One region of the Paenibacillus sp. FSL W8-0186 genome, then DNA from elsewhere that is predicted to be linked to it. Evidence: riboswitches for the same ligand, from Rfam matches in the RefSeq annotation. Region 1 holds a riboswitch; the other holds the start of a gene.
What was found. Region 1 has a riboswitch for S-adenosylmethionine ahead of metA (homoserine O-succinyltransferase). Riboswitches for the same ligand answer to the same signal wherever they lie in the genome.

Region 1 (7,959 bases):
CGATCATCAAGAATTTCCGCTCCCCCGCCAGGCAAAGAGTCGAGCCCGGCTTCATGAATTTGCCGGACGACCTCTTCCAAGGACAACCCGTCCGACACTTCCTTCATTTTCATAATCTCCGCCGGCGAGAAGGAATGCATCGTAATATCAGGAAATCTTTGCTTGATCGCCTTCAACAGGTCTGTATAATAACTGAACGGCAGGTTCGGGTTCGTCCCGCCCTGCATCAGAATTTCGGTACCGCCTACATCGATCGTTTCCTGGATTTTCTGAAAAATGACCTCATCCGGAAGCACATACCCTTCTTCCGACCCCGGTCTGCGATAAAAGGCGCAGAACCGGCAGTATACGTCACACACGTTCGTATAGTTTACGTTCCGTCCGATAACGAAGGTCGCTACCGGTTCGGGATGCATACGTTCCATCAGAATATTAGCTACGTGCCCCATTTTCTCTACTTCGTCAGATTCGAATAAAGCGATCGTATCCTCCAGGTCAAGACGTTCTCCGCGAAGCGCTTTGTCTAATATGTCGTCGATTGCAGTCATGGGCTGCCTCCTCTTCTCCCTTAGAATGATCTTTGAGCTCTATTTCACTTGCCCTGATATAAATATCAAAAATTTAGAAATTAAATAGTACGGTTTTATCGTAACATAATCCAGACAGAAAAACAGCACCCGATCCAAGATCGGATGCCGCTCCTCTATATAGACAAATAGATTCTATTATTGCTGGATCACGCGGCAGTTTATTACCTCTCCAATGCCTGTTCCAAGTCGGCGAGAAGATCGCCGATATCCTCGAGACCCACGGAGAATCGAAGCAAGCCGTCGGTAATCCCGCGCTCGTGACGGACCTCCTTAGGCATCGATGCGTGCGACATCATTGCCGGATAGGACAAAATGCTCTCCACCGCCCCCAGGCTGACGGCAACCAGCGGAAGCTTAACGCTGCTGAGCACACGCTTGGCGCGCTCCGCGGAGCCTACGTCAAAGGAAACAACCGCGCCGTAACCTGAAGACTGCTTCTCATGAATCTCGCGTCCCGGATGACTGGCCAGGCCGGGATAGAATACGGCCTTGATGTCGCTGCGCTCGCTTAACCACTTGGCGAGCTTCGCTGCACTCTTCTCGCTGTGCGCCATGCGCGCGCCGAGCGTCTTCATTCCGCGCATCAACAGCCAGGAGTCCTGCACGCCCAATACGGTGCCAAGGCCGTTCTGCATATATTTCAGCTTACGGCCCAGCGCCTCTGTTCTGGTCACGGCAAGTCCGGCAAGAACATCGCTATGGCCGCCCAAAAACTTAGTCGCGCTGTGCAGTACGATATCGACGCCTTGTTCGATCGGCCGCTGATAATAAGGCGTCATGAACGTATTGTCGAGAATGCTCAGCAGGTCATGGGCGTGCGCCCACTCCGTTACTTGGGCGATATCGGTAATTTTCAGCGTCGGGTTGGAAGGCGTCTCCAGATAAACGGCCTTCGTATTCGGCTTGAGCGCGGCCTTCACTTCATCGATTTTCGTCATATCGACGAAGGTTGCTTCGATTCCGAACCGATTCAGGATGCCGGTCAGCAGGCGATATGTACCACCATACACATCCTCCGTAACGATGATATGATCCCCCGCCGAGAACAGCATAAAGGCCGTCGAGATCGCCGCCATTCCGCTGGAAAAGGCAAGTCCGCGGTGGCCGCCTTCGAGGACGGCAATATAATCTTCGAGCGCCTGCCTGGTCGGATTCCCCGACCGGCTGTAGTCATAAGAAGGCGGATTATAGATGTCGTGGTGATGGAAGGTCGACGCCTGATAGATCGGCACGCTGGATGCACCGGTTGCAGCATCCACTTCCCCGCCGAAATGAATCAGCTTCGTATCGAACTTCCTGTCCTCTTTTCCTGCCCCCGATAATTCATTTGGGTTGCCCTGATCACTCATTCTTGCTGCCTCCTTCAACTTCTGCCCGCGCTGCCTCCAGCGCCTGCTCCAGATCCTGGATAAGATCATTCACATGCTCGATTCCGACAGAGAAGCGCAGCAGGCGGTCATCTACGCCGACAGCGTCACGAACTTCAGCCGGAATATCGGCATGCGTCTGCACCGCAGGGTACGTCATTAAAGACTCCACTCCGCCGAGGCTTTCGGCGAAGGCGATCAGCTTCAGGTTGCGAAGCACCGGATCGACATAACGCGCATCGGAAACTTTAAATGAGAAAATTCCCGTATTTCCGCTCGATTGGGCATTCTGAATCTCATAGCCCGGATGATCCGGCAGCCCCGGATAAAATACTTCAGTCACTTGGGGATGGTTCTGCAAATATTTTGCGATGGCTAGCGCGTTGCTCTGATGCCGCTCCATACGCAGCGCCAGCGTCTTCATTCCCCGCATAAGCTGGTAGGAATCCGTCGGTCCGAGCACCGCCCCGATAGAATTGTGCAGAAAAGCCATTTCTTCGGACAGCTCTTTGCCTTTGGTCACAATAAGACCCGCCAATACGTCGTTATGCCCTCCGAGATACTTCGTTGCGCTATGGACCACAATATCGGCCCCCAGCTCGATCGGACGCTGGAAGAACGGAGTCAGCAGCGTATTGTCGACAATCGTCAAAAGGCCGTGATCACGTGCCCACTGGCTGACCGCTCTAATATCCGTGATCATCATCAGGGGATTCGTAGGCGTCTCAATGATTATTGCCTTCGTGTTTGGCTGTTTAGCTTCTTCAAGCGCGCTTAAATCATTCGTGTCTACATAAGATGCAGTAACTCCGTATTTGGACAATACCCGCTCCAAAAGGCGGTAAGTTCCCCCGTACAGATCGAGCGATACGATCAAATGGTCGCCGCTGGCGAACAAAGTGAATACCGTCTGCAGCGCAGCCATGCCGGAGCTACAGGCAAAACCAGCGTCTCCAGACTCGAGCTCGGCCGCCGCTTCCTCCAGCACCGCACGGGTTGGGCTCTTCGTCCGCGAATAGTCAAATCCGGTGCTTTGGCCGAGACGCGGATGGCGGAAAGCCGTTGCCTGATAGATCGGATAGTTTACTGCGCCAGTAACCGGCTCCTCAACCGATCCGATCTGCGCAAGTACACTTTCAATGCGGTACTTCTTCTCTGACATTTAACAATCCCTCCACAGCCTATATATGATAGATGAGTCCGCCCTGCTGATCGATATCATAAGGCGTCTCTTGATACACATAGTAATTCAACCAATTGGAGAATAATAAATTTGCATGGGATTTCCAGGTCGACCTCGGTGTGCGGGACGGATCATCATTTGGAAAATAGTTGACAGGCAGAGCAATATCCAGTCCTTTCGCTACATCGCGGTCGTATTCCCATTTCAGTGAACAGGGATCGTACTCGGAATGCCCGGTGACGAAAATGTGTTTGCCGTCCTTCGTCGCGACAAGATACACGCCCGCTTCCTCGGATTCGGCCAGAATATCGAGCTCCGGCACCTTCTCGATGTCTCTGCGTTCCACGTCCGTATGCCGGGAATGCGGAACCTGGAACACCTCGTCGAATCCCCGCAGCAGCTTGACGTTGGGAATGTTTACGGTGTGCGGGAACACGCCGAAGCATTTCTCTTGAAGCGGGATCTTCCGGACCCCGTAGTGATAGTACAAGCCGGCTTGGGCCGCCCAGCAAATATGCAGGGTTGAAGTGACGTTTGTCTTGCTCCACTCAAAGATCCCTTTCAGTTCTTCCCAATAGTTCACTTCTTCGAATTCCAGCTGCTCGACCGGTGCGCCCGTAACAATCAGTCCGTCGAACCGGCGCGATTTGATTTCGTCAAACGTCTGGTAGAACATTTCGAGATGCTCGGCGGGCGTATTTTTGGACGTATGGGACCGGGGATGGAGCAGAACGATTTCCACCTGCAGCGGCGTATTCCCAAGCAGGCGCAAAATTTGTGTCTCGGTCGTCTCCTTCGTCGGCATCAGGTTCAGAATGGCGATCCGCAGCGGACGAATATCCTGGCGGTAAGCCCGGGATTCATCCATCACGAATATATTTTCGTTCTCCAGTACTTCTTTTGCCGGTAAATGATCAGGAACTTTAATTGGCATACTTTCTTCAACTCCTTCTTTCGACAAAACGTTGTTGTTGTGCGCAGTCATCCTATAGTAGAAAGCGGACGCAGCTGATACAAGAAAAACCTTTCTCGCTTAGAGAAAGGTCTTCATCGGTATCATGAATGCGCCTCTCTCATCTCTCAGAATCCGAAAACGCCTATACGTCAACGGATCTGCAAGAATTAGCACCGTACGATTAAATCGCCGGTTGCCGGGTATCATCGGGCCAGTCCCTCCACCTGCTCTTGATAAGATTTCGCCATATTTGATTATTTACGGAACACTTTCGTTCCCTGAGATCACTTTAAAGGATAAATAGGCATCCGTCAAGAACCCAGCGGTGATTTGACACCACCTGGAGGTCTTCGCCATATGCTGAAAAATAGCCCCAATATGCTAGGTATGGCTTGATCATGTCATATGTCAGGGTTATACTAGACAAGTGTTAATCAGCTTATGAGCAAAGAGGTGAAACCGATTATGGAAGGCGACCCGAGTCCGCAGAGAACTGCCCCACAACAACAATGGCATAGGAAATCGATCAGCAGAGCGCTCACGGATGAATTGGGGCTCTTTCGTTTTCGTTTCCCGGTGTTTTCATAAAACGCCCGTTTAGGCGTTGCCGGCTGCTGGTCCTTTTTCCTGTGCTCAACCTAGAGCATATTATCCGAGGGATTTGGGGAAAAGGAGAGTGATACCCTTGAAAATTCGTCATGTCAAAGACGGCGTATTTACAACGGTTGATGATGTGGAACTAACGACCACGGCACCGGAGGAAGGCTTTTACTGGATTGATGCGGACGGTGAGGATCTGCAAATATTGCAGCCGCTGTTCTCCTTGCATGACCTGGCCGTAGAAGACTGTTTAACGGAAGAGGAACAGCGTCCGAAAATCGAAACGTATGACAATCACTATTTCATTGTCGTGAACAGCATCCGCTTTGACGATGAAGAGATCTTCCTGCGGGCTCTGAATATTTTCCTGGGCCGGCATTATATCATTACGGTAACCAACCAAAAAATCAACGAGCTCCGCGCGGTCAAGCCGATACTTTGGGAGCAGGAGGTCAGCGAGCCTGACCGGTTCCTGTATCTGCTCATTGACCTTGTCGTGGACAACTATTTCACGGTCAGCGACCGGATCGAAGTCAAGATCGAGAAGCTTGAAGAAGATATCCTCATGCATACGAAGCGATCTCATCTAAGCGAGATTATCGGCCTGCGAAGCGAAATTTTGTGGCTGAAGAAGATGCTTGGGCCGCAGAAGGAAGTTATCAATATTTTAAACAAAAAGGATTTGCGTCTGATCGACGATCAGCTCCAGAAATATTTCAGAGATATATACGAGAACGCTGTAAAAATCTCCGAGAACTTTGAGACGTTCCGGGAGCTGATGGGCAACTTGCGAGAAGCCTACCAGTCTTCGATCGCCAACAGGGCGAACGAGATTATGCGCGTCTTTACCGCAATTACAACGATTTTCATTCCGCTGACGTTGATTACAGGTATTTACGGGATGAACTTCGATAACATGCCGGAACTGCACTGGAAATATTCTTATTACGTAGTGATCGGGATCATGATTGTTCTCGGCGCAGGAATGTACTATTTGTTCCGCAAGCGGGACTGGATTTGAAACAGGAAAGGACGAAGGCCTCCGTATTCCCCGGAGACAGCTTTCGTCCTTTTTGGTTGCATCTGACTGTATATTCGCTCCCCTGCTAGCCCGCATCCCGCACGGTGCTTCTGTCCCTCCGGAAGCGAATCCGGATCAGGCGCAAGCGTTCATACAGCATTTCCCGATCCTCAGCCTCCGCTGCCTCCTGGCCATAGACCCGCTGAAGCACCGGCTTTAGGAAGGCGTCTCCGAGCTCTTCATAAGCCTCCATGACCGCCGTCTGCTCCACATCGGGCATTTCTTGCAATTCTTTGTTCACCAGCGGCTCAGTACTATATCCGTCCTTCTCAAGTTCCTCAAGTAATTCAATCACCTCCCGGCGGCCCATGGCCACGCGCTCGCGAATCTGCTCCACGCTCAACCCCTCGGCAATGCCTTCAAGCAGCTTCCGGCGCACGCCGTATTTTTCCATTTCTACCCGGAATTTCGCTTCTTTCTGTTTATATAGCCAGGAGCGGAGCGTTTCCTGATTAACCTCTTCCTCAACCCAATCCAGCGGGAAAGGACTCGGCTGCGGGTGTCTCCGGGTCATCTCCAGCAGCTCGTCACCAAACTCCCCCGCTTTATTCTGGCCTACCCCCGGCAGCTGCAGCAATTCCTCTAGTGTATGAGGAAGAAATACGCTAATCAGCCTAAGCAGGCGATTGCTAGCGATCAAATAAGGCGCCTTGCGCTCTGTGGAGGCTTTTTTCCTTCTCCAATTGCACAGCTCGGTATAGACCGGTTCATTCGGATGCCCTTCGCTGTAACAGATTAGCTTCTGGGCGGTCATCGCCTTGCCGCGAAGCTGATCCTTATCCTCCCAAACGCCTTCGACCGTCGGCTGGAACCCTTCCCCCAGCTTGATAACCAGGCGATGACGGTAGACATGGAGCATCTCCGACCAGGACGAGCCTTCGTACCAGATGTATTCCTGCTCGCCGTCGGCCGTAATTTCATTCCAGCCCATGCGCCACATGCTCTCCTCCTCCCCCATCCAAACCTGCGCGCTTCCGACCACGGCGCCGGCCTCCCGCTTCTCCAGACTGTTCAAAAATATAATTCTCACGATCGTTCCCCTCCCTTAAAATTCAGTACCTGAACGGACATCCGGCTGGAGCATTTCTTTTGCACGCAAAAAAAGCACCCCTTCTGCAAAGTTACAGAAGAGGTGCTTCCTCCATTCATATACTGTTATACCCAATGATACCATTTTAAGGATGTGTGTCAATGCCTGGCATGTTTTTTCCCATTAGCTGCATTTATCCGCTATAATATCTAGGAGCAACAGCTTAATTCTAAAATATGCAAAACGCGATATGCGCACTATTTGTTCAAGGAGGCAATATCAATGACTAACCCGCACAAAGAGCTGGACTTCCTGTCCGACAGCACGGAAAGCACCTCCACCCGGTTCGTGACCTTCATTGGAGCATCCCTAAAGCGCTTCGATCTGGCGATAACTACGACCAACCGCTTCTACGGCAAGAAGCTCGTTACTGATTTGCAAAATGGCAAAACAGCGATTCTAGGCACGGATGACCTGGAAGAGGAAGGCTATCTGGAGCATGTCTACAACCTGGAAGAGGAAAAAGCCGATGAGCTGAAATCCTTCCTGTATCAGGTTGTGGGTGATCCTTATTTTACGGATTAAAACCCTTTGAATTAAAGACTAGGGTATTGCTAAGATGCCGCCCGGCCGTGGTGAGCATCTTGCCCCCGCCATAAAGCGCGGAGGATGCTCCGCCATCCAAATTCATCGCTTGCTTCGCTCCAAGCGTCTTCATAATATCCGCCCATTGCTTCATCGTGGCTGCAGGGACGGTCGCCAGCATAATGGAACCATCCGGCATGATGGCGATTCCGCTGCGGGCTGCCGAGCTGGTCAATATTTTCGCATCGTTGAACCCCTCAGCAGCCGCATTCAAAGCAACCTTGCTGTCCTTCACCAGGCGAGGCCCTGCACCGACAGCGGTAACGACGTCCTCCCAAGCGGGCAGCGGATCGCCTTGCGGGTTTTTGTAGCTGAGGCTCAGTTCTACCTCGCTTCCGATTACAAACCGCTCCGCCATGTTCTTCTCTGTTCCCGTAAAGACAAGCACATACCCGTTCTTCGGAATGTCGGCATTGGCATTGACTTCATTTTTTGCGACCTTGCCCTCGACTACCGTAACGGCTAGACCGCCGGAGAATCCGACCTTGCCGCCTCGGGCCGGCGTAAA
Region 2 (7,959 bases), 2.8 Mb from region 1:
CTCAATAACAAAAATCACATCGCCCTTCGAAATCACCGGGGGGCGATGTTTTATTTTTGAATATTTTGTCACAGTTTCACTATGTCGTCCCGTTCCTTATCGGTTATAATGAAGAATGATTTATGGGAAAACGAATAATTGATAAGAAACACGGTTCTTATTATCCTAAATTGCAGGTGAGAAACCTTTGAACACGAAGCAACTGAAATGGATCGCTTATATTTCCTGTTTTGTTATGTTTTTGGCTACTTTGGGAGGAAGCGTTGTCACCAAGACGGAATCGGGCCTTGGCTGCGGCAACGAGTGGCCGCTCTGTCATGGGAAATTCGTTCCGGCCCACACGGTAGCCTCATTGATTGAGTACTCGCACCGGGCGGTCAGCGGGGCTGCCGGCCTGCTTGCCGTCGCGGCGTTCGTGGCCTTCTGGAGGTACCGCAAGAATCGCAAAGACCTGCAGACCTACGCGCTGCTGGCCCTAATATTTGTAATGGTTCAGGCTTTTATGGGCGCGATGGCCGTCGTTTATCCGACGTCGTCGGCGGTCATGGCGCTGCATTTCGGCTTTTCGCTGATCGCCTTTGCCAGCTCGATCATGCTGGCGCTTGGCATCCGCGAGGATGAAGCCAGGCAGGGACGGGCTCCTTCGGCTCCGGCCGTCCGGGTGTCCAAGGCCTTCCGCAACCTTGTATGGGCGGCGACGGGTTATACTTATATCGTCGTATACATTGGCGCATACGTGAGCCATACCGATTCCGCAGGCGGGTGTCTGGGATGGCCGCTTTGCAACGGTCAACTGGTTCCAGAACTGACGGGCGGCGTGGCGATTGCCTTTATCCACCGGGTGGCCGCTGCACTGCTGATGATCCTCATTGCGATCATGGGGCATATTGCCTACTGGAAGCATCCGGGCAACGGCGAGGTGCGTGCTTTGGGATTGACGGCGACGATTCTTGCAGTCATTCAGATATTTACCGGGGCAGGCATCGTCTTTACGATGAACAATTATCACGTTTATTTGTTTACGTCGCTAGCGCATATCGTCGTGTTGGCAGCCCTGTTCGGAGTGCTATCCTATTTATGCGTACGAACCTGGCAAATGAGCCGCCTGCATAGCGAGCAGGCGCAGGGACAGAAGCAGGAAACAGCGATCAAACCCGGCCAATCGTAAGCTATTGAAGCACGGTCTTATGAGTTAGTTCAATGCCTGTCACACTAAAGCTGTGATCTCATCCAGGGAAGCGAGGAATGGATATGCTGCGCGCACTGCTTGGCGAACCACCGAGACGGAATGAAGGAATATTGGCGGATACGATGGAAGCCATGGACAAGACAATCAAGCTGCTTCGAAAAGAAATGGAGCTGCATCAAGATCCCTCGCATGATTTTCGCAAGCTGGAAATATGGATTTTCGGCTTGGTTTCTTCCCTTGATGAGCTGGAGCAGTGCAAATATGCGGCTAATTATTTTCGGCGGAAGGTTACGCATGATTATTTGGAGGATATGCCTCCCGCTGAGAAGAATGATTATGCCCGGTACGTGTACTTCTACAAGGATGGGTTCATTCGCGTTTTCTCCATATTGGACAAGCTGGGAACGGTGCTGAACGAGCTGTTTGATCTGAAGACGTCCAAAGTGAAGGCGCATTTTTCCTATTTCACAGTGCTGCGTCAATTCAGGTATTTGAAGGTGCATCCGGAGCTGGCGAACGACCTGTTTGCTATTAAGGACAGGCACAAGGAAGCGATGAGCGTGCTGCGCCGCCGCCGCAATACCGAAATCCACTATATGAACGCGGAAATGCAGGATGACTTGTGGCAGCGGCATCAGGGGCTGAACAACAAGCTCGAGCTAGAAGACCTCGACAAGAATCTGGACGATTTGGAGCATGGGTATAGGATGGTGTGCGAGACATTGCATACGGTATTTGTTTACACGAACCAAAGATGGAAAAAAGTTAAACAGATTCAGCGCCTAGATATAAAGTAATTTCCTTTGACAAACGCAAGGAAAGAATCTATACTCTATTTCTAGAATAGTTTCAGAAAAATTCAATGATGTTCTTTCATAAAATTTCATATTTTCTTATCAAGAGAGGCGGAGGGAAAGGCCCGATGAAGCCCAGCAACCGATTTGCAAAGAAGTGTGGCATGGATACCGCAGCTTTCGGCAAATGTCATGGTGCTAATTCCTTCAAGATCGCAGGCGTGAAAGAGCGAGCGGTTTTGGTAGATGAGAAGGCATTGTCTTTACGTAAAGAGAGCCCTCGGAATCTGCAGGGCTCTTTATTTATATGATCGGCAGTACGCGGAAGGGTTAATTTTATAAGGAGTCTATTTATGTGTAACGGGGGGACACTAGCTTGATTGAACTCAAACAGCTCACTAAAACATACGGCAACAAAAAAAAAGCGACCACTGCTTTGTCCGGGCTGAACCTTACCGTGAAAAAGGGCGAAATATTTGGGGTCATCGGTCATTCCGGGGCCGGCAAAAGTACGCTCATCCGCTGCATTAATTTACTAGAGCGGCCGACGGAGGGCGAGGTTTGGGTAGGCGGCGTGGAGTTGACCAAGCTGAAGCGGAGAGAGCTTCAGCAGCAGCGCCGGAAAATCGGGATGATTTTTCAGCATTTCAATCTGCTGTCCTCGGCGACCGTATATGATAATATCGCATTTCCGCTGAAGCTGATGGGCGTTCCGAAATTGCAAATAGCCGCTAAAGTGAACGAGCTTCTGGAGCTCGTCGGCCTGACTCAGCATCAGAAAAAATATCCTGCACAGCTGTCCGGAGGCCAAAAGCAGCGGGTCGGCATCGCCCGGGCGCTCGCCAGCGACCCTGACGTGCTGCTCTGCGACGAAGCGACGTCAGCCCTGGATCCGCAGACGACGGATTCTATCCTGAATCTGCTGCTGGAGATTAACCGCAAATTTCATCTGACCATTCTGCTGATCACGCACGAGATGCATGTCATTCAGCGTATCTGCGACCGGGTTGCCGTCATTCATCAGGGCGGCATCGTTGAGGAGGGGCCGGTGACCGAAGTGTTCCTGAAGCCGCGGCATACGGTTACGCGCGAATTCATCAGCCGGGAGCTAGCCGGCGACGAAGGCTTTAGACAGACCTCCTCGGTTCCGCTGCCAGCATGGGCGCGATTGGTCAGAATCACGTTTCTGGGCGCCAAAACCTATGAATCCGTACTGTCTCAGGTCGTCCGGGAGACGGGGGTCAACTTCGCCATCCTGCAGGGCACGATTTCAACGATTAAGGATACGCCATACGGTCAGCTGACGGTATCCTTCGAAGGAGACAATGCCAAGGTAGATGAGACGCTGGAGCTGCTGCGGCAACGCGATCTTGATGTGGAGGTGATCGGGTAATGTCGAATTTGGATTTTTCCAAAGTGAACTGGGACGAGATGCGCGTCGCCACGGGCGATACGCTGCTCATGATGGGCTATGCGACCTTGTTTACCTTTCTGATCGGCCTGCCGCTCGGGATTCTGCTGTACAGCTTCTCGCGCTCGAACCATTGGTTTATCGGCCTGCTCTATAGAGTTCTGTCGCTGATCGTCAACATTCTCCGGTCGGTTCCATTCGTCATCCTGATCGTGGCGCTTATTCCGCTGACCCGGGCTATCGTTGGGGTATCGATGGGCGTACAGGGAACGATCCCGCCGCTGGTCATCGGAGCTGCTCCGTTCTTCGCACGTCTCGTTGAGACTGCGCTGCGTGAAGTCGACCGAGGCGTTATCGAAGCCTCCCAAGCGATGGGAGCCTCCCCGCTGCAGGTCATCCGCAAGGTGCTGCTGCCTGAGGCGCTTCCCGGCCTGATCGCCGGAATGACGATTACGGCGGTAACGCTCGTCTCCTACACAGCGATGTCCGGGATGGTCGGAGGCGGCGGACTTGGCGACTTGGCGATCCGGTACGGTTATTACCGCTACCAGATGGAGGTTATGATCGTATCGGTTGTCTTTATGGTCATTCTCGTGCAGCTGCTGCAAATGATTGGCGATCGTTTTGTCATTTATTTTACGCGGAAATAAGGAATTACAATATATATCGTGCTGCTAAAGATCTAGCACATCCTTATTCAAAAAAACATATTCATTAGGAGGGCATACTGCAATGAAAAAATGGACATTATCTTTCTTGACGCTGGCGCTTGTTCTGGTACTTGCTGCTTGCGGAAATGCCAAAAACAATGGCAACGGTGCGGCAGAGGCTCCGCAGAACAACGCTGGAAACGCGGAGCAATCCGCACCGGCAGAATCGGTTAAACTGGTTGTGGGCGCTACTGTGCCGCATGCTGACATTCTGAAGTTCGTCGCTCCGAAATTGAAAGAGGAAGGCGTAGAACTGGAAGTCAAAGAATTTACGGACTATGTTCAACCGAACGTGCAAGTGTTCGAGAAGCAGCTGGATGCAAACTACTTCCAGCATCAGCCGTACCTGGATGATCAAAACGAGAAAAACAGCATGGATTTGGTTCCTGTAGTAGGCATTCACGTGGAGCCGTTTGGCGCTTACTCCAAAAAGTATACATCCGCTGATGAAATTGCCGACGGAGCGAAGGTTGCTATTCCCAACGATGCTACAAACGGCGGACGCGCGCTCCTGTTGTTGGAGAAACAAGGTTTGATCAAGCTGAAGGAAGGCGCTGGCATTGCGGCAACGAAAGCAGATATCGTCGAGAACTCTAAAAATCTAGATATTAAAGAGCTTGATGCGGCTATGCTGCCTCGCCAATTGGATGAAGTAGACTTCGCTTTGATCAACACGAACTATGCGATCGAAGCAGGCCTGAACCCGGTTAACGATTCCCTCTTCATCGAGGATAAGGAATCTCCTTACACCAACCTGCTGGTAGCACGTCCAGACAACAAGGATTCCGATGCGATCCAGAAGCTGGCGGCAGCTCTGACTTCGGATGATGTAAGAAAGTTCATTGAAGAGACGTATGAGGGAGCATTGGTTCCTGTATTCTAAATCGTCCTTTTGTATAATATCCAAGTCCCGCCTCCCTTTATGGGAGGGCGGGATTTTTTAGTGTTCCATATGATCCGGTATCGAATCTAACAGGATAAATGGATTTTTGGTATATAAGATTTGAAAACTGGCGTAAAATGTACATCTAAGTGGATCGCTTGTCATTAAAATGAATGCTGAGGCAGGATGACACGAGTCAGCCTTATTTTAATGCATGGTTTCCATTTAATTCTCTGAACATGAATCTATGCGCTAAAATAAATACAGAGGATCCTCTAAACCCGTATCCCCATCACCTTCATCCTGCTCTCGTTCCTTTGTCTGAAGAAGCTGCTTTAACACGATAAGGGATTGTAGTTGGAAGCTGCTCTTTTCCGTTACATCATGATTAGCTGTAGCTTGATTAGCCGGAGCTTGAGCTTCTGCTTTATGGTCTGAACCTTGTTGTTTGTGGGAATGCTTCAAATCTTTTATACTTGATATATGTGTATGTAGGATGAGGAGGAGAAGGACATTGAAGGGAAAAGTCGCCCTGATCACCGGAAGCGCCAAAGGACTCGGAAGAAGGACGGCGCTGACGCTTGCGGAACAAGGATGTCATATCGCACTGAACTATGTACATAGCGAAGCTGAAGCATTTGACCTGAGAAGGCAGATCGAAGGGCTGGGGGTATCCTGTATTGCCATAAAAGCCGATATTTCGCAGCGCGAAGAAATCGAGGCGTTGGCCAATGAAGTTGCGGCCCAATTGGGAACCGTCGATATTCTCGTCAATAATGCAGGTCCGTTCATTCGGGAACGGCGTTTGTTTGCGGACTATACCCAGGCTGAAATATTGTCCATGATTGAAGGGAATCTGGTAGGAACTATGCTGCTGGATCATTTCGTACTGCAGGGAATGCGGAACAAGGGCTGGGGGCGAATCATTCATTTCGGCTTCGGACATGCGGCGGAGTCACGGGCCTGGCCGCATCGCGCAGTATATGCCGCGGCCAAAACGGGGCTCGTATCCTTTACGAAGACGCTTGCGGTAGAGGAGGCGCCTTATGGAATTACCGTGAATATGGTCTGTCCAGGCGACATTCGCGGGGACAATAAAGAGATGTCGATCGAAGAAGCACGCCAAATGCAGGACGGGGAAACGCCCTTGGGGCGGCCGGGCAGCGGTGAGGATATTTCCAGGGTTATCGCCTTCTTATGTCATAAAGATTCCGATTTCATTACGGGCAACATTATGGATATTTCCGGCGGACTCGATCCGATCCGGCCATGGATCAAGCCCACCTGACGATGACGGTCCTGGCGGACAGATTCGCCAAATAAAAGAAAACTCGGCCTTTCCGGGGATCCGGAGAAGCCGAGTTTCTTAAAATTATGGAAGCTGTATGTCAGCAGAGCCGACGATTCCATAATTGAATCCGAGTTTGTATCTGAAGGAGTTATTTGCGTTTAGAATACTTGGACGACCTCTTGTACGCCTTCCACTTCTTCAAACAGCGCGCGCTCGATACCCGCTTTCAGGGTGATGGTGGAGCTTGGGCAGCTGCCGCATGCGCCGACCAGCTTCAATTTAACGATGCCATCTTCAACATCGACGAGTTCAACGTCGCCACCGTCACGTTGCAGGAAGGGGCGAAGTTTATCCAGAACTTCCAATACTTCGTCATACAATTTATCTTGTACATTTTCGCTCATTGTTTTCAACTCCTTTCCTCTTTATATTATAGTACAAATAAGGTTAAAATTAAATGGTTCATAAAATGGGGGGATGCCCAGATTGAAGATAATCCTAGAATTTTGCGCGAACAATGCCCATTTCGGAACGGATGAAATTATGAAAAGGCTGGAGCAGCATCCGGATTGCGAGGTTTACGAATACGGCTGCCTCACCGGCTGCGGCATGTGTTACATGACGCCTTATGCGCTGGTCAACGGCGAGACCGTGGAGGCCGAGACAGCCAGCGCTTTATATGATGCCATCATTCGCAGGATAGCTGACGTGAAATCGGATAACGGCTAGCCAATATGATGCCGGGACAACCAGAGAACACCGCTCTTCAGAATACGCGGAACTCTTCCGGTTACTTGCCTTTTGCCCATCAATCCGAAGCCAGCCTTTTTGCCCAGCGAACCAAGGGTGCCTTTCAGCTTCAGCTTCTGGAGCTTCGGCTGCTCACCGCGCCATAACGCCGAGGCGATCTGGGCGATTTGCTGGCCTTGCCCTTCGGCTGCTTGAGCGCTCGGAGCAAAGGGAAGGCTGGCGCAGTCGCCGCATACGTAGACTTCGGGATGCTCGGGAATTTGATAGTATTCGTTCAGCAATACCCGTCCCTGACGATCCTTGCCGACTTCCAGGTTTCGCACGAGGGCAGGGGGCTGGATCCCTGCGGTCCAAATGGTTACGTCGGAAGCGATCTCGCCGTCCGCATGATAGATGACTCCCTTTTCCAGCCCGGTTGTGGAGATGTTTGATAATGTCTCTACATCATGCTCCTCGAACCAATTGGTAACATAGCCGGACACTTTGGGAGGGAACGCTGACAGTACCCGTGCGCCGCGGTCGATGATGCTGATATTGAGATCCGGGCGGCTCTCCCTCAGCTCGGCGGCAATTTCCACTCCGCTAAGTCCTCCGCCTACCACGTTCACTTTGCCGTAGGGCTTGATGTTGTTAAGCTGCAGGTAGGCTTCACGCACAGCGGAGAAGGACTGAATGCCATAGGAGTGCTCCTGTGCTCCAGGAATGCCATGATAATTATCGGTACAGCCGAGAGCGATAACGAGCTGATCATATTCCAGCGGATCGCCCTCTTCAAAATGAATGAAACGGCTGTCTAAATCGATCGAGCTAATTTCCCCATATTTGATCTGTAATCCCGAGTAGCTCGGAAACGGTACACGCAGCTCATAATCGGAAGCCGTTCCAGCGGCTAAAGCATAATATTCGGTCTTCAAGCTTTGAAACGGCATCC

Region 2: linked by a shared signal. The riboswitch ahead of MKX50_RS20520 (methionine ABC transporter ATP-binding protein) and the one ahead of metA (homoserine O-succinyltransferase) in region 1 are both predicted to bind S-adenosylmethionine.

What each region holds. Positions count from the first base shown of each region.
Region 1 covers NZ_CP150207.1:1,798,864-1,806,822, reverse strand. Annotated here, with positions in the region: gene mqnC (cyclic dehypoxanthinyl futalosine synthase) at 1-548, opposite strand, end outside; gene MKX50_RS07845 (aminotransferase class I/II-fold pyridoxal phosphate-dependent enzyme) at 752-1,939, opposite strand; gene MKX50_RS07840 (aminotransferase class I/II-fold pyridoxal phosphate-dependent enzyme) at 1,932-3,119, opposite strand; gene metA (homoserine O-succinyltransferase) at 3,139-4,074, opposite strand; SAM riboswitch class I at 4,211-4,335, opposite strand; gene corA (magnesium/cobalt transporter CorA) at 4,781-5,716, shown strand; gene MKX50_RS07825 (HRDC domain-containing protein) at 5,802-6,806, opposite strand; gene MKX50_RS07820 (DUF3055 domain-containing protein) at 7,089-7,391, shown strand; gene MKX50_RS07815 (phosphodiester glycosidase family protein) at 7,381-7,959, opposite strand, start outside.
Region 2 covers NZ_CP150207.1:4,596,526-4,604,484, reverse strand. Annotated here, with positions in the region: gene MKX50_RS20530 (heme A synthase) at 188-1,168, shown strand; gene MKX50_RS20525 (Cthe_2314 family HEPN domain-containing protein) at 1,252-1,986, shown strand; SAM riboswitch class I at 2,080-2,236, shown strand; gene MKX50_RS20520 (methionine ABC transporter ATP-binding protein) at 2,360-3,376, shown strand; gene MKX50_RS20515 (methionine ABC transporter permease) at 3,376-4,044, shown strand; gene MKX50_RS20510 (MetQ/NlpA family ABC transporter substrate-binding protein) at 4,127-4,987, shown strand; gene MKX50_RS20505 (SDR family oxidoreductase) at 5,502-6,275, shown strand; gene MKX50_RS20500 (NifU family protein) at 6,437-6,682, opposite strand; gene MKX50_RS20495 (YuzB family protein) at 6,756-7,007, shown strand; gene MKX50_RS20490 (NAD(P)/FAD-dependent oxidoreductase) at 7,004-7,959, opposite strand, start outside.